One region of the Thauera sinica genome, then DNA from elsewhere that is predicted to be linked to it. Evidence: riboswitches for the same ligand, from Rfam matches in the RefSeq annotation. Region 1 holds a riboswitch; the other holds the start of a gene.
What was found. A riboswitch is a leader RNA that binds a small molecule or an ion and turns the genes downstream of it on or off. The one in region 1 is predicted to bind S-adenosylhomocysteine.

Region 1 (11,744 bases):
CCCCGGATCGAGCCCCAGGATGCGGGTGGCGACGGTGGCTGATGCGGCGCTCACTGGACCGGCGGGTCAGACCTTCACCGCGGTGCCGCTGACGCACACCATCAGCATGCCGTTGTCCTGGCCGAGGACTTCGTAGTCGATGTCGATGCCGACCACCGCGTTGGCGCCGAGCTTGCGGGCGGCTTCGGCCATCTCGTCCATGGCGATCTCCCGCGAGTCGGCCAGGGTGCGCTCGTAGGAGCCTGCGCGGCCGCCGACCACGTTGCGGATCGAGGCGAACATGTCCTTGAAGATGTTGGCGCCGATGATGGCCTCGCCGGTGACGACGCCGAGGTACTGGCGGATCGGCTGGCCGTCGAGCGTGGGGGTGGTGGACATCAGCATGGTCGTGCTCCCCGGGCAGTGCCCGCAAAGAAAAAGGGCGGCGCAGTGCGCCGCCCCATGGGTTCGGCTGCGTCGGCGCAGCTTACTCGGCGAATGCGGCCGAGGTATAGACCTCCTGCACGTCGTCGAGTGCCTCGAGCGCGTCGAGCAGCTTCTGCATGCGCGCGGCGTCGTCGCTGGCGAGGTCGGTCTCGTTCTGCGGCTTCATCGTCACTTCGCCGAACTCGGCGGTGAAGCCGACCTTTTCCAGCGTTTCCTTCACCGTGGTGAATTCCCACGGCCCGGTGATGACTTCGATCGAGCCGTCGTCGTTGGCCACGACGTCCTCGGCGCCGGCTTCGAGCGCGGCTTCCATCAGTGCATCCTCGCTGGTGCCCGGGGCGAACAGCAACTGGCCGCAGTGCTTGAACTGGAACGAGACGCAGCCGTCGGTGCCCATGTTGCCGCCGTACTTGGAGAAGGCGTGGCGTACGTCGGCGACGGTGCGGGTCTTGTTGTCGGTGAGGCAATCGACCATGACGGCCGAGCCGCCGATGCCGTAGCCCTCGTAGCGCACTTCCTCGTAGCTCACGCCTTCGAGTTCGCCGGTGCCTTTCTTGATCGCGTTCTCGATCCTGTCCTTGGGCATGTTCACTCCCTTGGCCTTGTCCACCGCCAGGCGCAGGCGCGGGTTGAAGCCCGGATCACCTCCGCCCATCTTGGCGGCGACGGTGATTTCCTTCGCGAGTTTGGAGAAGGCCGCACCGCGCTTTTCGTCCTGACGACCCTTGCGGTGCTGGATATTGGCCCATTTCGAATGACCAGCCATGAGAACCCCGATACTGCCTGAGCGATTGAAGAGTCCGGCATTATACAGCCGGCGGCCGCTCCCGCCGAGGCGGCGGTGTCACGCAAGCTGCCGGCGCTGCTACACTTTCCGCCGTCCGCATGACCGGCATCCCCGCCTGTTTCGCCATCCTTCCGGAGCCTTTCCATGGTCGAGCCGCTGCTGATCGCCCGCACGTCCCACGACGGCGTATACAAAGACATCAACCTGCTGCCGCGCCTGTCCAATCGCCACGGCCTCGTCACCGGCGCCACCGGCACCGGCAAGACGGTGACGCTGCAGAAGATGGCCGAGTCGTTCGCGGGCATCGGCGTGCCTGTGTTCCTGGCCGACGTGAAGGGCGACCTGTCCGGCATCGGCGCCGCCGGCACGAAGTCCGACAAGCTGATGCAGCGCCTGGCCGCGCTGGGCATCGCCGACTATGCGCCGCGCGCCAACACCGTCGTGTTCTGGGATGTGTACGGGGAGCATGGCCACCCGGTGCGCGCGACGGTTTCCGACATGGGGCCGCTGCTGCTCGGCCGCCTGCTCAACCTCAACGACACCCAGGGCGGCGTGCTGCAACTGGTGTTCAAGATCGCCGACGACAACGGCATGCTGCTGCTGGATCTCAAGGACCTGCGCGCGATGGTGCAGTACGTCGGCGAGAACGCGAAGGACTTCACCACCCAGTACGGCAACATCGCCGCCGCCTCGATCGGCGCCATCCAGCGCAACCTGCTGGCGCTGGAGCAGCAGGGCGGCGACGTGTTCTTCGGCGAGCCGATGCTGGACATCAACGACCTGATGCAGACCGATGCCGACGGCCGCGGCGTGATCAACGTGCTGGCCGCCGACAGGCTGTACAACTCGCCCAAGCTGTATTCCACCTTCCTGCTGTGGATGCTGTCCGAACTCTTCGAGCAACTGCCCGAGGTCGGCGACCCGGACAAGCCGAAGATGGTGTTCTTCTTCGACGAGGCCCACCTGCTGTTCAACGATGCGCCCAAGGCATTGCTGGAGAAGATCGAACAGGTCGTGAGGCTGATCCGCTCGAAGGGCGTGGGGGTGTATTTCGTCACCCAGAACCCGCTCGACGTGCCCGAGACCGTGCTGGGGCAGCTCGGCAACCGCGTGCAGCACGCGCTGCGCGCCTTCACGCCGCGCGACCAGAAGGCGGTGAAGACCGCTGCCGAGACGATGCGCGCGAACCCGGCCTTCGATGCGGCGACGGCCATCACCGAACTCGGCGTCGGCGAGGCCCTGGTGTCCTTCCTCGACGACAAGGGCCGGCCGGAGATCACCGAGCGCTGCTTCGTCATCGCGCCGAATTCGCGGCTGGGCCCGCTGGATGCCGCCGAGCGCGACGCGGCGATCAAGGGCTCGGTGGTCTTCGGCCACTACGAGCAGGCGATCGACCGCGAGTCGGCCTACGAGATGCTGCAGGCCAAGGCGGCCACCACCGCGGCGATCAAGGCCGGCCGCGAGGCGGCGAAACAGGCCGGCGGCGAAACCGGCAGCATGGTCGGCGACATCCTGTTCGGTTCCACCGGCCCGCGCGGCGGCCAGCGCGACGGCCTGGTGCAGATCGCGGCCAAGACGGTGACGCGCACGATAGGCAGTTCCATCGGCCGGCAGATCGTGCGCGGCATCCTCGGCTCCCTGCTCGGAGGGCGCCGCTGAGCGTGGCTGCCGCCCCGCACGGCCGGTACGGCGGGGAGGCGGCCGTGCGCGGCCGCAGGACGGGGGCCGGCCGATGAACCGCAGCGGCCTCGCCTTTGCGGTGCTGGGCGCGACGGGCTTTTCGTTCAAGGCCATCCTGGTCAAGCTCGCCTACCGCCACGGCGTGGATGCCGAGACCCTGCTCGCACTGCGCATGGGCTTCTCGCTGCCGTTCTTCGTGGCGATGGGCGTCGTCGCCAGCCGCCGCGCCGCCGCGCGGCTGCCGGCGCGAGACTGGGCGTGGATGCTGGGCCTGGGGCTGATCGGCTACTACCTCGCCAGCTACCTCGACTTCCTTGGCCTGAAGTACATCACCGCCGCGCTCGAGCGGCTGATCCTGTACCTGTATCCGACGCTGGTGATCGTGCTGTCGGCGCTCTTCCTCGGCAAGCCCGTCACCCGCCGCATGCTGGGTGCGCTCGGCCTGTGCTACTTGGGCATCGGCGTCGCCGTCGGCCACGACCTGACGATCGCCGGCGATGCCGACGACGTGGTGCTGGGCAGCCTGCTGGTGTTCGCCAGCGCGGTCACCTTCGCGCTCTACCTGATGGGCAACGGCGAAGTCGTGGGGCGGACGGGTTCGGCGCGCTTCACTGCCTATGCCACCAGCTTCGCCTGCCTCGGCTGCCTGGTGCAGTTCTTCGTGATGCGGCCGGTGTCTGCGCTGGTGCAGCCGTGGCAGGTGTATGCGCTCGCCCTGGCGATGGCGCTCGTCAGCACGGTGGCGCCGGTGTGGCTGACCTCGGAGGCGATCCGGCGTCTCGGTGCCGGGCCGGTGTCGCTGACGAGCAGCCTCGGGCCGGCGATCACCATCGCGCTGGGCTGGCTGCTGCTCGACGAAGCCATCGGCCTTGCGCAGATCGCGGGTACGGCGATGGTGATCGGCGGCGTGATGTTCATGGCGCGCAAGGCGGGCTGAGCGCGAAGCGCTCGCGGGGCGCCTGCGAGGCTTGCGCGCGGGTGCCGCTCCGCGTCAGTGCGGGTTGCAGCGCAACTGCCCCTGGACGTAGATGCAACTGCGGTTGCGCCCCGCCTGCTTGGCCTGGTACAGGGCGCGGTCGGCCGCATTCACCAGGTCGTCGGCGTCGGCCATCGCCGTCTCGCGGCTGGCCACGCCGATGCTGATCGAGGTCTGGATGAGTGCGCCGCCGGCCTTGATGCGCAGGCCCTCGATCATGCGGCGCAGGCGTTCGGCGGCCATCAGCGCGGACTTCAGGTCGGCGTTCTGGCAGATCATGAGGAATTCCTCGCCGCCGAGGCGGCACACGCTGTCGTCCCGGCGCGCGGAGTGCTGCAGCGCCTGCGCGACCTCGCGCAGCACGTTGTCGCCGATGGCATGGCCGTGGCTGTCGTTGATGCGCTTGAAGTGGTCGACGTCGAGCAACAGCGCCGACAGCGGCTGGCCGGAGCGGTTGGCGGCGCTCCACGCCTTGGCGAGCGCGGTCATGCCGGCGCGGCGGTTGGGTAGGCCGGTAAGCAGGTCGGTCATCGCCGCGTGCTCCAGGCGGCGGTTGCTGATCGCCAGTTCGGCGGCAAAGTGCTTGAGCTGCGCGCGGTCGCGCTCCCACGCCGCGAGCAGTTGCACGTAGTGCCGGGCGGCGCGCAGGCGGGTGTGCAGCGTGCGGACGTCGACCGGCTTGGCGAGGAAGTCGTCGACGCCCGCCTCGAAAGCCTCGCCGACCTCGTCTTCGGATTCGCCGCCGATCAGCATGATCAGGTAGATCGTCTGCCCCCATTCGGTGGCGCGCAGGGCCCGCGACAGCTCGAGGCCGCCCATGCCGGGCATCTTCCAGTCGGCGATGACGATCTGCGGCATGGCCTCTATCGCCAGCGCTAGCGCCTCGCGTCCGTCGCCGGCGCACATCACCGAATGCCCCAGTGCGCCGCCGAGCACAGTCTCGAGCATGCTGCGGGTGGCGGGGTCGTCTTCGGCCAGCAGTACCCGCAGGGCCGCGGGACTGCCGCTTTCCGCCGGACGCGGAGGCGCGGACACCTGGGCGAAGGGGGGCAGGGCCGAGGCGGGGATCTTCAGCAGTTCGCCCCATTCGTGCCATTGGCGCACCAGTTCGTCGATGGTGGCGCCGAGCTCCTCGCAGTTCAGGCCGATCCTGCCGCCCAGCAGCAGCAGCTCCGCCGTCCGGCCGCTGCGTTCGTTCTCGGCGGCGACGCCCAGATCGGCCACGCGCTTGGCGAGGTAGAGCAGGTGCACGAGCCGGTACGGCCGCGAGCCTTCCGAGAAGCCTGAGGCGTCGGGATTCTCGTGGTGATAGATGGGCTCGACCAGCGCGCCCGGAATGCCCCAGTCGGTGAGCAGGGCGGCGCTCAGTTCGTTGTGGTCGGTCTGCAGGTGTTCCTGCTCGAGGTCGGTGAGCGTGCGCTCCGGTCCGTTCAGGCCCAGCACGTTGGTGTATTCGGCCGGGTAGGCGGTGGCGAGCGCCAGGCAGCCGATGCGCGACAGCAGGCCGCAGGCGAACAGTTCGTCGGGCTGGCCGATGTGCGTGAGGGCGCAGAACTTCTGGAGCGCGAGCGCCATCAGCAGCGAATGCGACCAGAAGGTCCGGTAGTCGAAGCCGTCGCAGGGGCCGTTCTGGTACTGGTCTACCAGCGAGAAGCCCAGCGCCAGGTTGCGTACCGTGCCCAGCCCGAGGCGCAGGATGGCGTCGACCACCGCGACCACCGGGCGGCCGTTGCCCGCGGCGGCCGAGTTCGCATGCCGGATCAGGCGGCCGGCGAGGGCGGGGTCGGTGTGCGCGATGTGCGCGATCTCGGCGGCCGTGGTGTCGTCCCGCCGGCACATTTCGAGGATGGCCAGCGCAACCCCTTTAGGGCTCGGAAGTTCACCGGTGATGGCGATGTTTTCCAGTTTTTTCATCTCGGGGCAGGGCCGTCACGCGAAGGGCGCAGATCCCCGGGCGTTGCGGACGGCGCGCGGATCGGTGCGTCAGCATACTCAAATCCTCCGGCGCTGTGGATAGAACATGCGCCGGGGAGTGCGCCGCGATCCACGGGCCGCATCCCGCGGGCCCGGCGGCGGCATCCGCCGGGCGAGGCGCTCCGGAATGGCGGTCCGGAATTGCGTTGCGGTTCCGGTGCGAGCCTCGCCGTTCAGGGGCGGGGCGGGCCGTCCAGGCCGAGCCGGCGGCAGATCTCGGTGGTCGGGCCGGCCATGTTCATGCTGTAGAAGTGCAGGCCGGGCGCGCCCGCGGCGATCAGCTTCTCGCACAGGCGGGTGACGACGTCCAGGCCGAAGGCGCGGATCGATTCGGCGTCGTCGCCGTAGCTCTCGAAGGTCTTGCGCATCCAGCGCGGGATCTCGGCGCCGCAGGCGTCCGAGAAGCGCGCCAGCTTGCTGAAGCTGCCGACGGGCATGATGCCGGGCACGACGGGAATGGTGACGCCCATCCCGCGCACCGCGTCGACGAAATGGAGGTAGGCGTCGAGGTTGTAGAAGTACTGGGTGATCGCCGAGTCGGCGCCGGCCTCGGCCTTGCGCTTGAAGGCCAGGAGATCGTCCCGCGGGCTCCTCGCCTGCGGATGCCATTCGGGGTAGGCGGCGATCTCGATGTGGAAGCGGTCGCCGGTTTCGGCGCGGATGAATTCCACCAGTTCGCTGGCGTAGCGGAACTCGCCCGGATCGACCACTCCCGAGGGCAGGTCGCCGCGCAGCGCGACGATGCGGCGGATGCCGGCGTCGGCATACTCCTGCAGGATGGAGCGGATGCTGTCGCGGGTGGAGCCGATGCACGACAGGTGGGGCGCGGCTTCATGGCCGGCCGCGGCGATCTCCTTCACGGCGGCGAAGGTGCGCTCGCGGGTCGAACCGCCGGCGCCGTAGGTCACGGAGAAGAAGGCGGGCTTCAGCGCGGCCAGCTTCTCGCAGGTGGTGCGCAGCTTGTCGGCGCCCTCGGCGGTCTGCGGCGGGAAGAACTCGATCGAGATTTCGGTATTCATGGCGTGTGCGGTGGGGTGCCGGCATCCGTTGCGCGGATGCCGTGGAAAAAGAATTCGCGGTTGCCGTCGCCGCCGGCGATGGGCGATTCGAACCAGTCGAGGATGCGCAGGCCGGCGTCGTGCGCGGCGGCGCGCAGCCGGGTCTCGACCTCGGCGTAGCGTGCCGCGTCGCGCACGATGCCGCCCTTGCCGAGCCCCTGCGGGCCGACCTCGAACTGCGGCTTCACCAGCGCCAGCACGTGCCCGCCCGGCGCCAGCAGCGCCGGCCATTGCGGCATCAGCAGGGCGAGCGAGATGAAGCTGGCGTCGCAGACGATGAGGTCGAAGCCGTGCGGCGGGAAGTGCCCGTGCAGGTCGGCGGGCGCGAGCCGGCGGGCGTTCAGGCCCTCCAGCGTCACGCAGCGGTGGTCCTTGCGCAGGCGCTGGTGGAGCTGGTCGTGTCCGACCTCGACCCCCACCACCTTCGCTGCGCCGGCCTGCAGCAGGCAGTCTGTGAAGCCGCCGGTGGATTGGCCGATGTCCAGGCAGGTGATGCCGCGCACGTCGAGCAGGCTGCGCTCAAGTGCGCCTTCGAGCTTGAGCGCGCCGCGCGACACGAAGCGGTCGCCGTCGTCCGCCACCACCGCCAGCCTGGCATCGGGCGGCAGTTCCAGCGACGGCTTGGTGACAGCCTCGCCGTCGTGGCTGACGCGGCCCGCCTCGATGAGGCTGCGCGCCGCGGTGCGCGACGGCGCCAGCCCCTGTGCCACCAGCAACTGGTCGACGCGCAGCAGGCCGTGGCGGTCGGCCGGCTTCTTCGCGTCGGTGGCATGGCGCGGCCGTCCCTGCCGGGCATGGAAGGAATTCATGCTCATCGGGACGGCCTCCGGATGCCGCTCAGTAACGGTAGTGTTCCGACTTGTACGGGCCTTCGACCGGCACGCCGATGTAGGCGGCCTGCGCGGACGTCAGGACGGTGAGCTGGGCGTTGAGCTTCTTCAACTGCAGGCGCGCGACCTTTTCGTCGAGGTGCTTGGGCAGCGTGTAGACGCCCACCGGGTACCTGGCGGTGTGTTGGAACAGTTCGATCTGCGCGATCGTCTGGTTGGCGAAGGAACTGGACATCACGTAGCTCGGGTGGCCGGTGGCGCAGCCGAGGTTCACCAGGCGGCCCTTGGCGAGCAGGATGATCCGCTTGCCGTCGGGGAAGATGATGTGGTCGACCTGCGGCTTGATCTCTTCCCAGCGATACTGCTCGACCGACGCCACGTCGATCTCGTTGTCGAAGTGGCCGATGTTGCAGACGATGGCCTGGTCCTTCATCTTCGCCATGTGGTCGTGGGTGATCACGTGGTAGTTGCCGGTGGCGGTGACGAAGATGTCGGCCTTGTCGGCGGCGTAGTCCATGGTGACGACGCGGTAGCCTTCCATCGCCGCCTGCAGCGCGCAGATGGGGTCGACCTCGGTCACCCACACCTGGGCCGACAGCGCACGCAGCGCCTGCGCCGAGCCCTTGCCCACGTCGCCGTAGCCGCACACCAGCGCGATCTTGCCGGCCACCATGACGTCGGTGGCGCGCTTGATGCCGTCGACCAGCGATTCGCGGCAGCCGTAGAGATTGTCGAACTTGGACTTGGTGACCGAATCGTTGACGTTGATCGCCGGGAAGCGGAGCTCGCCGCGCGCGTGCATCTGGTACAGGCGGTGCACGCCGGTGGTGGTTTCCTCGGTGACGCCCTTGATGTGGGCGAGGCGGGTGGAGTACCAGGCGGGGTCCTGCGCCAGCCTGGCCTCGATGGCGGCGAAGAGGATCGTCTCCTCTTCCGAGCCGGGCCTGGCCAGCACCGACGCATCCTGTTCGGCGCGCGCGCCCAGGTGCAGCAGCAGCGTGGCGTCGCCGCCGTCGTCGAGGATCATGTTGCTGCAGCCGCCGTCCTTCCATTCGAAGATGCGGTGGGTGTAGTCCCAGTAGTCCTCGAGCGATTCGCCCTTGACGGCGAACACCGGGATGCCGTCCTTGGCGATTGCGGCGGCGGCGTGGTCCTGGGTCGAGAAGATGTTGCACGAGGCCCAGCGTACCTGGGCGCCGAGTGCGATCAGGGTTTCGATCAGCACCGCGGTCTGGATCGTCATGTGCAGCGAGCCGGTGATGCGGGCGCCCTTGAGGGGCTGGCTGGCGGCGTATTCCTCGCGGATCGCCATCAGGCCGGGCATCTCGGTCTCGGCGATGCGGATTTCCTTGCGGCCCCAGTCGGCAAGCGACAGGTCGGCGACTACGTGGTCGTTGAGATCAGCCACAGCGTTCATGTGAAGCTCCGTGCTATGGCCGGGAGGGAGGGGACGGCATCATGCTCACCCGACATCCCGAACCCGGCAGGGTTGAGGGTTGCGATCAGGTGAGCGCCGTTGGACATGCCCGCCGGGAGTGGCGGGTTCCGAGCCTGGGGGCCGACGCAGGGGATGCGGCCGGCGCCTTGCAGCGCTCCTCGGAAGAGGTGTGATTATAGCTTCGGGTCTGCCGTGGGTGTCGTACGGGTGGATGGCTGTCCGGCGGATGGGCGTCGTTCGGGCGCTGGCTGTCTGTGCGGGGGACCGCCGTCCGTGCCGGGCATTCCTTCCGGGGGCTGCGGAACTCGCCCTGCGGGCTCGGACAGTCCTCGCCCCCTCCAGGAATGCCCGGCACGGACGGCTGGCGTGGGCGCTGCGTTCGAGGCCGTGCCGGGCGGCCTTACAGCCCGGCGTCCGCGCGCAGCGCGGCGGCCTTGTCGGTCTGCTCCCAGGTGAATTCCGGCTCGTCGCGGCCGAAGTGGCCGTAGGCGGCGGTCTTGGAGTAGATCGGGCGCAGCAGGTCGAGCGTCTGGATGATGGCCTTCGGGCGCAGGTCGAAGTGGCGGCCGATGAGCTGGACGATTCTCTCGTCGGCGATCCTGCCGGTACCGAAAGTGTTGACCATCAGGCTCACCGGGCGCGCGACGCCGATCGCATAGGCGACCTGCACCTCGCACTTGTCGGCCAGGCCGGCGGCGACGATGTTCTTCGCCACGTAGCGGCCGGCATAGGCGGCCGAGCGGTCGACCTTGGACGGGTCCTTGCCGGAGAACGCGCCGCCGCCGTGGTGGGCCGCGCCGCCATAGGTGTCGACGATGATCTTGCGCCCGGTCAGGCCGCAGTCGCCGTGCGGGCCGCCGACGACGAAGCGTCCGGTCGGGTTCACCAGGTAGCGCACTTCGCCCTTCATCAGTTCGGGCGGCAGCACCGGCTTGATGATGGTCTCGATCACCGCCTCGTGGATCTGGGACTGCGACACGTCGGGGTCGTGCTGGGTGGACACCACCACGGTGTCGATCGCCGCGGGCTTGCCGTCGACGTACTTCACCGTGAGCTGGCTCTTGGCGTCGGGGCGCAGCCAGGGCAGGCGGCCGTCCTTCCGCACTTCGGCCTGGCGCTGCATGATGCGGTGCGCGTAGTAGATCGGCAGCGGCATCAGGGCGGCGGTTTCGTTGGTGGCGTAGCCGAACATCAGGCCCTGGTCGCCAGCGCCCTGATCGAGCGGGTCGTCGTTGGCCTGGTTGACGCCCTGGGCGATGTCGGGCGACTGGCGGTTGATCGCCGCCAGCACCGCGCAGCTCTTGTAGTCGAAGCCGATGTCGGAATTGTCGTAGCCGATGCGGCGGATGACTTCCTGCGCGATCTCGCGGTAGTTCGGGTGGGCGGTGGTGGTGATCTCGCCCGAGATCACGACGAGGCCGGTCGACACCAGCGTTTCGCAGGCGACGCGCGCCTTGGGGTCCTCGGTCAGGATGGCGTCGAGCACGCCGTCGGAAACCTGGTCGGCGACCTTGTCCGGATGGCCTTCGGAAACGGATTCGGAGGTGAAGAGAAAGGTGCTCAAGATGCTGCTCCAAAAAGGCGAAATCCCCGGTTCGCACTGGCCTTGCGTGACGGCCGGCTCCGGGGATGCTTTCGAGCAGCCGACGCTTTAGCAGAACTTGTTTTGGCGGAAGAGGCGTCATCCGGCCGATGCCGGTCGCTTCCGCTGGCCGCCCTGCAAGTTGTCGAGTTAACTCGGCGGCTAAGTCATAATTATACGAAGCCGCTTCCGGAGGTCAAACGCTCCGGCCCGCCGAGCGTGATTTCCTGCTGAGCGACGTGATCGTCCAATCCCTGTTCCGCCTCCTCGCCCGTCTTCCCTTGTCCTGGCTGCACCGCCTCGGTGGCTGGGCCGGCTGGATCACCTACGCGGCGTCGCCGACCTACCGCCGCCGCCTGCGGCAGAACCTGTTCAATGCGCTGGGGCGCGAGGACACGCGCCTGCTGCGTGCCGCGATCGCCGAGACCGGCCGGCAGTTCATCGAAATCGCATGGGTGTGGCTGCGTCCGGTGGACGCGGTCATGGAGAAGCTGCGGGTGGAGGGCTGGGAACTGGTCGAGGCCGCGCACCGCGAGGGTGCCGGGCTGCTGTTCGTCACGCCGCACCTGGGCTGCTTCGAGATCAATGCGCAGTACATCGCCACCCGCGAGCCGATCACCGTGCTCTACCGGCCGCCGCGCAAGTCGGTGCTGGCGCCGCTGATGGAAGCGGGGCGCTCGCGGCCGCAGTTGCGCGCCGCACCGGCCGACCTGTCCGGCGTGCGTCAACTGGTGAAGACGCTGCGCAACCGCGGGGCGGTGGGCATGCTGCCCGACCAGGTGCCGGGCGCGGGCGAAGGCGTGTGGGCGCCGTTCTTCGGCCGCCCGGCGTGGACGATGACGCTGGCCGCGCGCCTAGCCGAGGTGAAGGGCGTGCGCACGATCTACTGCTGGGTCGAGCGCCTGCCGCGCGGCGAGGGTTTCGTCATGCGCCTGTATCCGCCGACGCTGCCGCTGGAGGGGGATCTCGAGGCGCGCTGCGCCACCATCAACC
Region 2 (11,744 bases), 1.0 Mb from region 1:
AGGTCCGGCCCGGCATCCCTGGCCTGGCCCTTCACCGTCTGCGCAAACTCGACCAGCGCCTCGCCGGCGCCGGGGCGGCGGTTCATCACCACGTCCTCGACCTTGTCACGCAGCACGGGGTCGAGTTCGTCATACACGCCCAACTGGCCGGCATTGACGATGCCCATGGACAGGCCGGCCTTGATCGCGTGGTACAGGAACACGGTGTGGATGGCCTCGCGCACCGGGTCGTTGCCGCGGAAGCTGAAGCTGACGTTGGAGACGCCGCCGGAGGTCTTGGCCCACGGCAGGTTCGCCTTGATCCAGGCCACCGCCTGGATGAAATCGACCGCGTAGTTGTCGTGTTCCTCGATACCGGTGGCGATGGCGAAGATGTTCGCGTCGAAGATGATGTCCTCGGCCGGGAAGCCTGCGCCGCCTTCGGCCGCCGGCTTCACCAGCAGCCGGTAGGCGCGCTCGCAGATCTCGGTCTTGCGCTTGAAGGTGTCGGCCTGGCCCTGCTCGTCGAAGGCCATCACGATCACCGCCGCACCGTAGCGGCGCGCGAGCCGGGCCTGGCGCAGGAACTCGGCCTCGCCTTCCTTCATCGAGATGGAATTGACCACGCCCTTGCCCTGGATGCACTTCAGGCCGGCCTCGATCACCGCCCATTTCGACGAGTCGAGCATGATGGGCACGCGCGAGATGTCGGGTTCAGAGGCGATGAGCTTGCAGAAGCGCTCCATCGCGGCGACCGAATCCAGCATCGCCTCGTCCATGTTGATGTCGATGACCTGGGCGCCGTTCTCGACCTGCTGGCGCGCCACCGCGAGCGCGTCGTCGAAGCGGCCTTCGAGGATCATGCGCGCGAAGGCTTTGGAGCCGGTGACGTTGGTGCGCTCGCCGACGTTCACGAACAGGCTGTCGCCGCCGACGTTGAAGGGTTCCAGGCCCGACAGGCGCAGTTTCTTGTCGATCTCCGGCACGCGGCGCGGGGCGATGTCCGCCACCGCGCGCGCGATCGCGGCGATGTGCGCCGGCGTGGTGCCGCAACAGCCGCCGACGATGTTCACCAGGCCGCTCCGCGCCCATTCCTGGATCTCGCCGGCGAGATGCTCGGGCGTCTCATCGTAGCCGGTGGGCGACAGCGGGTTGGGCAGGCCGGCGTTGGGGTGGGCGGAGACGTGCGTGTCGCAGACATTGGCCAGTTCTTCGACGTACTGGCGCAACTGGTCGGCGCCGAGCGCGCAGTTGAGGCCGAAGCCGATCGGCTGCGCGTGGCTGAGCGAGTTCCAGAAGGCTTCGGCGGTCTGGCCCGACAGCGTGCGGCCGGAGGCGTCGGTGATGGTGCCGGAGACCATCACCGGCCAGCGCCGGCCGAGGTCGCCGAACAGCTTTTCGATGGCGAACACCGCGGCCTTGGCGTTGAGCGTGTCGAACACCGTCTCGATCAGCAGGATGTCGGCGCCGCCTTCGAGCAGCCCCTGCGCCGAGGCGTAGTAGTCGTCGGCCAGCGCATCGAAGCCGATGTTGCGGAAACCCGGGTCGTTGACGTCGGGCGAGATCGACAGCGTGCGCGAGGTCGGCCCCAGCACGCCGGCGCAGAAGCGCGGCCGGGCGGGGTCCTTCGCGGTGTATTCGTCGCACAGTTCGCGCACCAGGCGGGCGCCGGCGACGTTCAGTTCGTGGGCCAGCCCTTCCAGGCCGTATTCCGCCTGCGACACGCGGGTGGCGTTGAAGGTGTTGGTCTCGATGATGTCGGCGCCGGCCTCGAGGTAGGCGCGGTGGATGCCGGCGACCATGTCGGGGCGCGTCAGCACCAGCAGGTCGTTGTTGCCCTTGAGGTCGCGCGGATGGTCGCGGAAGCGGTCGCCGCGATAGTCCGCCTCGCCGAGCTTCTGCTGCTGGATCATCGTGCCCATCGCGCCATCCAGGATCAGGATGCGCGCGGCGAGAAGCTGGCGAAGTTCGGCGATACGGTCGGCTTGCATGGGGTCTTACCTCGGTCGTTCTGCAATCACCGGGAACGCCATGCACGAATGCGAACGGCGCCACAAACCGGCTGAAGGTTTGTGAGCGCCGTTGATCGGTTGCCGAGCCTGGCCCGCACGTCGTGCGGCGGGTCGCAGCGCTCCTCGGCAGAAGTGCCGGATTCTATCGGCTCAGGCCGAGATCTGCCAATCCGGCAGGGCGATCGCACGAAGGGTCTTGCAGCCGTCGGGATGGCGCGACGCGGCAGGTCTGGCGGCGGGGGATGCGCGGAGCGGGCGAGCACTGTCCGAGTCCCGAGCGCAGCGAAGTCGAGTTGCGCAGAACGCGGAGCGCATCCCCCGCCGTCAGACCGGATTCGGGGCACTCATGCGATTGCCCTGCAATCCCGGCGCGGGCTTACCACCAGTAGGGCCAGTATCCGTAGCCGTGGAATCTCGGGTGCAGCGGATACGGATAGCCAAAAGGGTAGGGGTGCCCCCAGGGGCCCCACATCGCCCCGTCGGGCGGATACACGTAGGTCTGGCTGGTGCGCACGACCTTGCCGTCGATGAAATGCACGTTGAACAGCGTGGCGATCGAGGCGCCGTATTCGTTGCGGATGTTCCAGTCCCACACTTCCTCGCCCGACAGCTTGAAGAACTGCTCGGAACGGTGCTGGCCGAGCAGGCGCGACACCTCGTCGCGCGTCATGCCTTTCGTCACCCGCGCCAGGTTGTCGCCGTCGAGCGCATCCCACTGCCGCAGCACGATGCCGCCGGCGTCGACCTGCACCATCAGGCAGGTGTGGCCGTAGGGCTGGGTCGCGTATTCCAGCGTGGTGGTGCCGTCCTCGTTCTGCCAGCGCCGGGTGGGCTCGCCGCGCGCGGCGAGCGCCTCGGCCTCGGTGGTGAAGGGCCGCGGCGGCGCGAATGCGGCGCAGCCGCCCAGGATCGACGTGCACACGACCAGCAGCAGCGCGAACAGCCAGGGGCGGGCGCTGCGCGCCGCCGCAGTGGATGGGGCGTCCATTCCTTGCCTCCCGATCAACCTCGATGCTTCGTGTAGCGGCCGGTGCCGACCACGCGGCCGTCGGTGTTGAACGACACGGTGAAATAGGCGGGTTCGCCGCCGGTCGCCTGGCCGTGGTCGATCTTCCATTCCCACACGGTTTCCTGCTTGAGCTGGAAGAACTGGCTGGACGCCGGCTTGCCCAGCAGCCGCCTCACCTGGTCGCCGTTCATGCCGGTTTCGACCCGCGCGAAGGTCCGCTCGTTCAACACCTGGTCGATGCTGCGCAGGATGCGGTCGGCGCCGATCGTGATCATGAAGCATTCGATGCCCTCGGGCTGGCGCGAATATTCCCAGGTGACGGAACCATCGTCGTTGCGCCATTCCATCTGCGGCGGACCGAAACGGTCGCGCACCTGCTGCTCGGTGGATACGCCCGGTTCGAGTTCGCGCAGGTTGATGTAGTCGCAGGCGGCGAGGCCGATCGCCGACAGCAGGGAACACAGCCAGACCACGATGCGCTTCATCGAAAGACTCCCTCCATGGTTTCGTTTGCAGGGCGCCGCCGCGCGGGGACGTGCATTCCTGCGAAAGCTCGAAGCCCCGCGGCAGGCGCCTGGGCTAGAATCGGCGAACACCGGGCGCTTTGCAATGCCCGGCGCGGTGCTTGTTTGCGACATTTCGGAGGTTTCACATGCAAAAGAAAACCCTGGTTGCCCTCGCCCTCGCCGGCCTGGGCATGACGGCAGCACACGCCCAGACGGTCGTCAAGATCGGCAACGCCGGCCCGCTCACCGGGCCCATCGCCCATATCGGCAAGGACACGGAGAACGGCGTGCGCCTGGCGCTGGACGACGCCAACGCCAAGGGCATCACGATCGGCGGGCAGGCGGTGAAGTTCGAACTCGTCAGCGAGGACGACCAGGCCGACCCGCGCACCGCCACCACCGTCGCCCAGCGCCTGAGCGACAACGGCGTGAAGGGCGTCGTCGGCCACCTGACCTCGGGCGCCTCCATTCCCGCCTCGCGCATCTACGAGCAGGCCGGCATCCCGATGATCACGCCCTCCTCCACCAACCCGAAGCTGACGCAGCAGGGCTTCAAGACCACCTACCGCGTGATCGCCAACGACCTGCAGCAGGGCGAGGCGATGGCGAAGTACGCCACCGGAGCGCTGAAGGTGAAGCGCATCGCGATCATCGACGACCGCACCGCCTACGGCCAGGGCCTGGCCGACGCCTTCGCCGACAGCATGAAGAAGATGGGCTCCGAGGTCGTGGGCCGCGAGTTCACCACCGACAAGGCCACCGACTTCATGGCCATCCTCACCAAGATCAAGGGCAAGAACCCCGACGCGGTGTTCTACGGCGGCATGGACGCGCAGGGCGGCCCGATGCTGCGCCAGTTGCGCCAGCTCGGCATGAACGCCACCTTCCTCGGCGGCGACGGCGTATGTACGGCGGAGATGGTCAAACTCGCCGGCGACGCGATGAGCGACAAGGTGTTCTGCACCCAGGCCGGCATCCCGATCGGGAAGATGCCGGGCGGCGATGCCTTCCTCGCCCGCTTCAAGCAGCGCTTCAACGCCGAGATCCAGCTCTACGCGCCGTATGCCTACGATGCGGCGACGGCGCTGATCGAGGCGATGAAGAGCGCCGGCTCGACCGATCCGGCCAAATACACGCCAGCCCTGCAGAAGGTCTCCTTCAAGGGCGTGACCGGCGACATCGCGTTCGATCCGAAGGGCGACATCAAGGTCGGCGGCGTCAGCATGTACCACTACAAGGGCGGCAAGTGGGAGGCGTTCGACTGATCCGCCGCAGCATGCACGCCCCGCCGGGGTGCGTGGCGGGGATCTGACGCGCACCGCCGCGGGGCGCCCGGGCCCTCCCGGCCCGGTTCCTGCGGCGTGGCACGGTTTGTGCATCGCAGCATATGCCGTGCTGCGCAATGCGCATGCGCACAGCGCTCGCCCGATGCTTTTTTGGGCACAATACGGGCGCGTTTCGGCTTCAATCCCACGCTCCCCCCTCACTCGATTTCGCTGGAGGATCAAGCATGAAGAAAACCGTCGTCGCAGCCGCAGTCATGAGCATCGGCCTGGGCGCCGCCCAGGCGCAGGAAGCCGTCGTCAAGCTGGGCAGCGCCGCGCCGCTGACCGGCACCATCGCCCACCTCGGCAAGGACCTCGAGAACGGCACGCGGCTGGCCATCGAAACGATCAATGCGCAGGGTGTCACCATCGGCGGCAAGAAGGTCAGGTTCGAACTGATCGGCGAGGACGACCAGGCCGACCCGCGCACCGGCACCACCGTGGCGCAGCGCCTCGTCGATGCGGGCGTCAAGGGCGTGGTCGGCCACCTGAACTCCGGCACCTCGATCCCCGCCTCGCGCATCTACGACCAGGGCGGCATCCCGCAGATCTCTCCGGCATCGACCAATCCGAAGCTGACGCTGCAGAACTTCAAGGGCGTGTTCCGCACCATCGCCAACGACGTACAGCAGGGCGGCGCGCTGGGCAGCTTCGCGGTGAAGGGGCTGGGGGCGAAGAAGGTGGCGATCATCGACGACCGCACCGCCTACGGCCAGGGCCTGGCCGACGAGACCGAAAAGGCGGTGAAGGCCGCCGGCGCCCAGGTCGTGGCGCGCGAATTCACCACCGACAAGGCCACCGACTTCAACGCCATCCTGACCAAGATCCGCGCCACCGGCCCCGACGTGATCTTCTTCGGCGGCATGGACGCGCAGGCCGGCCCGATGCTGCGCCAGTTGAAGCAGCTCGGCGTGAACGCCAAGTTCCTGACCGGCGACGGCGGCTGCAGCCCGGAGATGATCAAGCTCGCCGGCGACGCGATGACCGCCACCACCTACTGCTCGATGGCCGGCCTGCCGCTGGACAAGATGCCGGGTGGCGCGGCGTTCCGCGACCAGTACAGGAAGCGCTTCAACGGCGAGGTGCAGCTCTACGCGCCGTATGCCTACGACGCGGCGATGGCGATCGTGAAGGCGATGGAGAAGGCCGGCTCGCCGGAGCCGTCGAAGTACCTGCCCGAACTGAAGAAGAGCGACTTCGCCGGGGTGACGGGCAACGTGTCGTTCGACGGCAAGGGCGACATCAAGGAAGGCGCGGTGACGATCTACAGTTTCAAGGACGGCAACTGGGTTCCGATGTGATTCCTTCCCTTCACGCCTGACGCGGCGTGAAGGGGCGGGCCGGGCGGGACGCGGCACCTTCCGCGCCGCCCGGCCCGTCTTCTCGATCCCCGGCCGCGCCTGCCTGGCGGCCCGTCAGACTCGGCAAAGGCAACATGGAAACCCTCATCCAGCAACTCATCAACGGCCTGGTGATCGGCAGCGTGTATGCGCTGATCGCGCTGGGCTACACGATGGTCTACGGCATCCTCGGCCTGATCAACTTCGCGCACGGCGACGTGCTGATGGTCGGCGCGCTGGTCGCACTGCAGACCATGATGTTCCTCATGGGCATGGCGCCCGGCATGTCGCCGCTGGTGATGCTGTCGATCGCGCTGCTGGTGGCGATCGTCGTGTGCATGCTGCTCGGTTTCACGATGGAGCGCCTGGCCTACCGGCGCCTGCGCAACGCGCCGCGGCTGGCGCCGCTGATCACCGCCATCGGCATGTCCTTCCTGCTGCAGACGATCGCGATGATCATCTGGGGGCGCAACTACCACACCTATCCGCAACTGATCTCGACCACGCCGCTGCAGCCGATCGAGGGCGTGTTCGTGACCCCGGTGCAGGTCACCATCGTCCTCGTCTCGGCCTCGCTGATGGTCGGCCTGCTGCTGCTGGTCAATCGCACCAAGATCGGCCGCGCGATGCGCGCCACCGCCGAGAACCACCGCGTCGCCAGCCTGATGGGCGTGGACACCAATGCGGTGATCGCCTTCACCTTCGTCATCGGCGCGGCGCTGGCCGCGGTGGCGGGCGTGATGTTCGCCAGCAACTACGGCATCGCCCACTACGGCATGGGTTTCATGCCCGGCCTGAAAGCCTTCACCGCCGCGGTGCTGGGCGGCATCGGCAACCTCGGCGGCGCCATGCTCGGCGGCGTCGTGCTCGGCCTGGTCGAATCCTTCGGCGCGGGCTACATCGAACACCTCACCTTCGGCTTCCTGAACTCCTCGTACCAGGACATCTTCGCCTTCATCATCCTCGGGCTGGTGCTGATCTTCCGCCCGACCGGGCTGCTGGGCGAACGCGTGTCGGACCGCGCATAAGGGAGCGACCACACCATGAACGAACTCGCCGCCGCCATCCCCTGGCTGGGCAAACGCAACCCCATGGCCGCGCGCTGGCTGATCATCATCATCGCGCTGGCCGCGCCGCTGATCGCCTGGCAGTTCGGCCGGAGCTGGGTGCGCATCCTCGACTTCGCGCTGCTGTACATGATGCTGGCGCTGGGCCTGAACCTGGTGGTGGGCTTCGCCGGTCTGCTCGACCTGGGCTACATCGCGTTCTACGCGGTGGGCGCGTACACCTTCGCCTTCCTCGCCTCGCCGCACTTCGAGGTCCATCTGCCGTTCTGGGTGATCCTGCCGCTGGGCGCCGGCTTCGCCGCGCTGGCCGGCATCGCGCTGGGCTTTCCGGTGCTGCGGCTGAGGGGCGACTACCTCGCCATCGTGACGCTGGGCTTCGGGGAGATCGTGCGCATCTTCATGCTGAACCTGAACTACCCGGTGAACATCACCAACGGGCCGCAGGGCATCAACATGATCGACCCGATCAACCTGTTCGGCTGGGACCTGTCGCGCAACATCCAGATCGGCGAGAACTTCACGATCAACTCGCTGTTCCTCTACTACTACTTCTTCCTGCTGGCGGTGACGGGCTCCATCCTCTTCATCCAGCGCCTGCAGATCTCGCGCATCGGCCGTGCCTGGGCGGCGATGCGCGACGACGAACTGGCGGCCAAGGCGATCGGCATCAACACCCGCAACATGAAGCTGCTGGCGTTCTCGCTCGGCGCCACCTTCGGCGGCGTGTCGGGCTGTCTGTTCGGCGCCTTCCAGGGTTTCGTCAGCCCGGAGAGCTTCAGCCTGATGGAGTCCATCGCGGTGCTCACCATGGTGGTGTTCGGCGGCATGGGCAACATCGCCGGCGCGGTGGTCGGCGCCTTCGTGCTCGCCCTGCTGCCCGAGATCCTGCGCGACGTCGCGGTGCCGCTGCAGCAGACGCTGTTCGGCCACGTGCTGCTCGACCCCGAAGTGCTGCGCATGCTGCTGCTGTCCCTGGCCATGATCCTGATGATGCTGCTGCGCCCGGCGGGCATGATCCCGGCGCGCGCCCGCTACTCCCACGACCGGCACCTGACCGAGAAGCTCAAGCAGGAGGGCGCCAAGTGATCACGCTGCTCGAAGCCCGCGGCATCGGCAAGCGCTTCGGCGGCCTGCAGGCGCTGTCAGACGTGTCGCTGACCATCCGCAAGGGCGAGGTGTATGGCCTGATCGGCCCCAACGGCGCCGGCAAGACGACCTTCTTCAACGTGCTGACCGGCGCCTACACGCCGGACGGCGGCGAGTTCGTCTTCAACGGCTCCGAGCTGCCGGCGGGCAAGCCGCACAAGGTGGTGGGCCGCGGCATCGCCCGCACCTTCCAGAACATCCGCCTGTTCCGCGAGCTGACCGCGCTCGAGAACGTCATGGCCGGCCACCACATCCGCACCAAGGCGGGCGTGTGGGGCGTGCTGACGCAGAACCGCTTCACCCGCGAGGAAGAGCGCCTGACCACCGAGCGCGCCTACGAACTGCTCAAGTACGTCGGCATCGCGCACTTCGCCGACGTGGTGTCGAAGAACCTGTCCTACGGCGACCAGCGCCGGCTCGAGATCGCCCGCGCGCTGGCCACCGAGCCGCAGTTGCTGGCGCTGGACGAACCGGCGGCCGGCATGAACGCCACCGAAACCGCGCAGTTGAAGGTGCTGATCGAGCAGATCCGCCGCGACGGCATCACGGTGATGCTGATCGAGCACGACGTGAAGCTGGTGATGGGCCTGTGCAACCGCGTCGCCGTGCTCGATTTCGGCAGGAAGATCGCCGAGGACGTGCCCGCCGAAGTGCAGAAGAACGAAGCGGTGATCGCCGCCTACCTCGGCGGAGGCAAGCATGCACACTAATCCGGTATCGCCGCTGCTGCAGTTGCAGAACCTGCAGATCGCCTACGGCGGCATCAAGGCGGTGAAGGGCATCGATCTCGAACTCTACGCCGGCGAACTCGTCTGCCTGATCGGCGCCAACGGCGCCGGCAAGACCACCACGCTGAACGCGATCGCCGGCGTGCTGCCGGTGGCCGGCGGCGAAATCAGCTACGCCGGCGACAAGATGAACGCCGTGCCGGCCCACCGGCGCCTGCGCCGCGGCATCGCGCTGGTGCCCGAAGGGCGCGGCATCTTCACCCGGCTGACGGTGGAAGAGAACCTGCGCATGGGCGCCTACACCCGCAGCGACGCCGCCGGCATCGACGCCGACCTGGAACGCGTCTACACCATGCTGCCGCGGGTGAAGGAACGCCTGCACCAGATCGCGGGCACGCTGTCGGGCGGCGAACAGCAGATGGTGGCGATCGGCCGCGCGCTGCTGTCGCGCCCCAGACTGCTGCTGCTCGACGAACCGTCGATGGGCCTGGCGCCGCTGGTCGTGGAGAAGATCTTCGAGGTCGTGCAGTCGGTCGCCAGGGAAGGCGTGACCATCCTGCTCGTCGAGCAGAACGCCAACCTGGCGCTGGAATTCGCGCAGCGCGGCTACGTGATGGAATCGGGCAGGATCACCCTGACCGGCACCGGCGAGGCGCTGCTGGCCGACCCGAAGGTGCGCGCGGCCTACCTGGGCGAGGCTGCCTGACGCCGCGGCGCCCTATCGCCCGTCCAGGCTGCGGCGGTACTGGATCGCCTCGGCCACATGCACCATGTTGGGGCGTTCCGCGCCGGCGAGATCGGCGAGCGTGCGCGCCACACGCAGCACGCGATGGTAGGCGCGCGCCGACAGGTTCAGCCGGCTCATCGCCTGTTTGAGCAGCGCGGCACCCGCGGCATCCGGCGCGCAGATTTCCTCCACCCGCCCGGGTTCCAGCCTGGCGTTGGGACCGCCCTGGCGCTCGTGCTGCAGGGCGCGCGCCTGCGACACGCGGGCACGCACCGTCGCCGACGATTCGCCCGCCGGCGCGGCGGCGAGGTCCTCGTGCGCGAGCGCCGGCACTTCCACGGTGAGGTCGATGCGGTCCAGCAGCGGGCCCGACAGCCGGCGACGGTAGCGCGCCACCTGGTCCGGCGTGCAGTTGCAGGCGCGCGCCGGATGTCCGGCATAGCCGCAGGGGCAGGGATTCATCGCCGCAACCAGTTGGAAGCGCGCCGGAAACTCGGCCCGCCGGCGCGCGCGCGACACGGTGACGACGCCCGATTCCAGCGGCTCGCGCAGCGACTCGAGCACGCGGCGGTCGAACTCCGGCAGTTCGTCGAGAAACAGCACGCCGTGGTTGGCCAGCGAGATCTCGCCGGGCCGCGGCAACGCGCCGCCGCCCACCAGCGCGGCGGCCGAGGCGGAGTGATGCGGCGCCCGGAAGGGCCGCCTGCCCCAGGCCGACGGCTCGAAGCCGCCTTCGAGCGAGAACACCGCCGCACTCTCGAGCGCCTCGGCCTCGTCCATCGGCGGCAGCAGTCCGGGCAGGCGCTGGGCGAGCATGGACTTGCCGGTTCCGGGCGGGCCGAACATCAGCAGCGAGTGCCCGCCGGCTGCCGCCACTTCGAGCGCGCGCCGCGCCTGCAACTGGCCGCGCACGTCGGCCAGATCCGGCGCCGCGGCCGCTTCGCCGGCCGGCGCGGCCACGCTGTGGCGGACCAGCGCCTCATGCCCGTTCAGGTGGGCGCATACCGCGAGCAGGCTGGTGGCGGGCAGCACCCTCGCCTCGCGCGCGAGCGCCGCTTCGCCGCCGTTGTCGGCGGCGAGGACGAGGCCGCGCCCGGCCCGTGCCGCGGCGAGCGCCGCCGCCAGCACGCCGCGCACCGCGCGCAGGCCGCCGGTCAGCGACAGTTCGCCGCAGAACTCGAGCGAATCGAGCAGTTCGCCGCTCACCTGGCCCGACGCGGCGAGAATGCCGACGGCGATCGGCAGGTCGAAGCGCCCGCCCTCCTTGGGCAGGTCGGCCGGCGCGAGGTTGACGGTGATGCGGCGCTGCGGGAACTCGAACTGCGAGGTCAGGATGGCGGCCCGCACCCGGTCGCGCGCCTCGCGCACCTCGGTGTCGGGCAGGCCGACCAGATTGAACGCCGGCAGGCCATTGGCGAGATGGACCTCGACGGTGACCTCGGGCGCATCCAGGCCGTCGAGCGCGCGGGTGCGGACCAGCGCAAGTGACATGCGGATCTCCTGACAGGGGGGTGCCCAGTCTAGCGGAGAGGCCCGGACGATGACAAACGGATGGCGGCCGGAGCGGCCGCCGGAAAGGGATCAGGCGGGCCTGCCGCCGCCTGCGGCCAGCTTCGCCTCGAGTTCGGCGACACGCGCCTCGAGTTCGCCGAGCTTCTGCCGCGCCTGCGCAAGCACCTCGCGCTGCACGTCGAATTCCTCGCGCGTCACCAGGTCGAGGCGGCTGAACGCGCTGCCCAGCATGGCCTTGACGTTCTTCTCGATGTCGCGTGCGGGACTGTTGGCAGCCAGTTCGGACAGCCTGGAACCGATTTCGTCGAGGAAGCGGGGGGTGCTCATGGCGGCGTCTTCACTACCTGATGGGGGACGGGCGCCAGTTTAGCACGGCGCCCAGGGCCGGATTCC

Region 2: another riboswitch for S-adenosylhomocysteine. It lies ahead of metH (methionine synthase); the one in region 1 lies ahead of ahcY (adenosylhomocysteinase).

Annotation. Positions count from the first base shown of each region.
Region 1 covers NZ_CP023439.1:4,981,734-4,993,477, forward strand. The annotation lists gene ruvC (crossover junction endodeoxyribonuclease RuvC) at 1-54, opposite strand, end outside; gene CCZ27_RS21735 (heavy metal-binding domain-containing protein) at 67-384, opposite strand; gene CCZ27_RS21740 (YebC/PmpR family DNA-binding transcriptional regulator) at 467-1,192, opposite strand; gene CCZ27_RS21745 (helicase HerA-like C-terminal domain-containing protein) at 1,358-2,872, shown strand; gene CCZ27_RS21750 (DMT family transporter) at 2,946-3,830, shown strand; gene CCZ27_RS21755 (GGDEF domain-containing response regulator) at 3,885-5,783, opposite strand; gene metF (methylenetetrahydrofolate reductase [NAD(P)H]) at 6,017-6,862, opposite strand; gene CCZ27_RS21765 (TlyA family RNA methyltransferase) at 6,859-7,716, opposite strand; gene ahcY (adenosylhomocysteinase) at 7,739-9,148, opposite strand; S-adenosyl-L-homocysteine riboswitch at 9,233-9,335, opposite strand; gene metK (methionine adenosyltransferase) at 9,570-10,733, opposite strand; gene CCZ27_RS21780 (lysophospholipid acyltransferase family protein) at 10,991-11,744, shown strand, end outside.
Region 2 covers NZ_CP023439.1:3,968,683-3,980,426, forward strand. The annotation lists gene metH (methionine synthase) at 1-1,970, opposite strand, end outside; S-adenosyl-L-homocysteine riboswitch at 2,047-2,122, opposite strand; gene CCZ27_RS17385 (hypothetical protein) at 2,368-2,979, opposite strand; gene bamE (outer membrane protein assembly factor BamE domain-containing protein) at 2,994-3,485, opposite strand; gene CCZ27_RS17395 (branched-chain amino acid ABC transporter substrate-binding protein) at 3,653-4,771, shown strand; gene CCZ27_RS17400 (branched-chain amino acid ABC transporter substrate-binding protein) at 5,017-6,132, shown strand; gene CCZ27_RS17405 (branched-chain amino acid ABC transporter permease) at 6,267-7,199, shown strand; gene CCZ27_RS17410 (ABC transporter permease subunit) at 7,215-8,324, shown strand; gene CCZ27_RS17415 (ABC transporter ATP-binding protein) at 8,321-9,094, shown strand; gene CCZ27_RS17420 (ABC transporter ATP-binding protein) at 9,084-9,818, shown strand; gene CCZ27_RS17425 (YifB family Mg chelatase-like AAA ATPase) at 9,831-11,330, opposite strand; gene CCZ27_RS17430 (accessory factor UbiK family protein) at 11,421-11,678, opposite strand.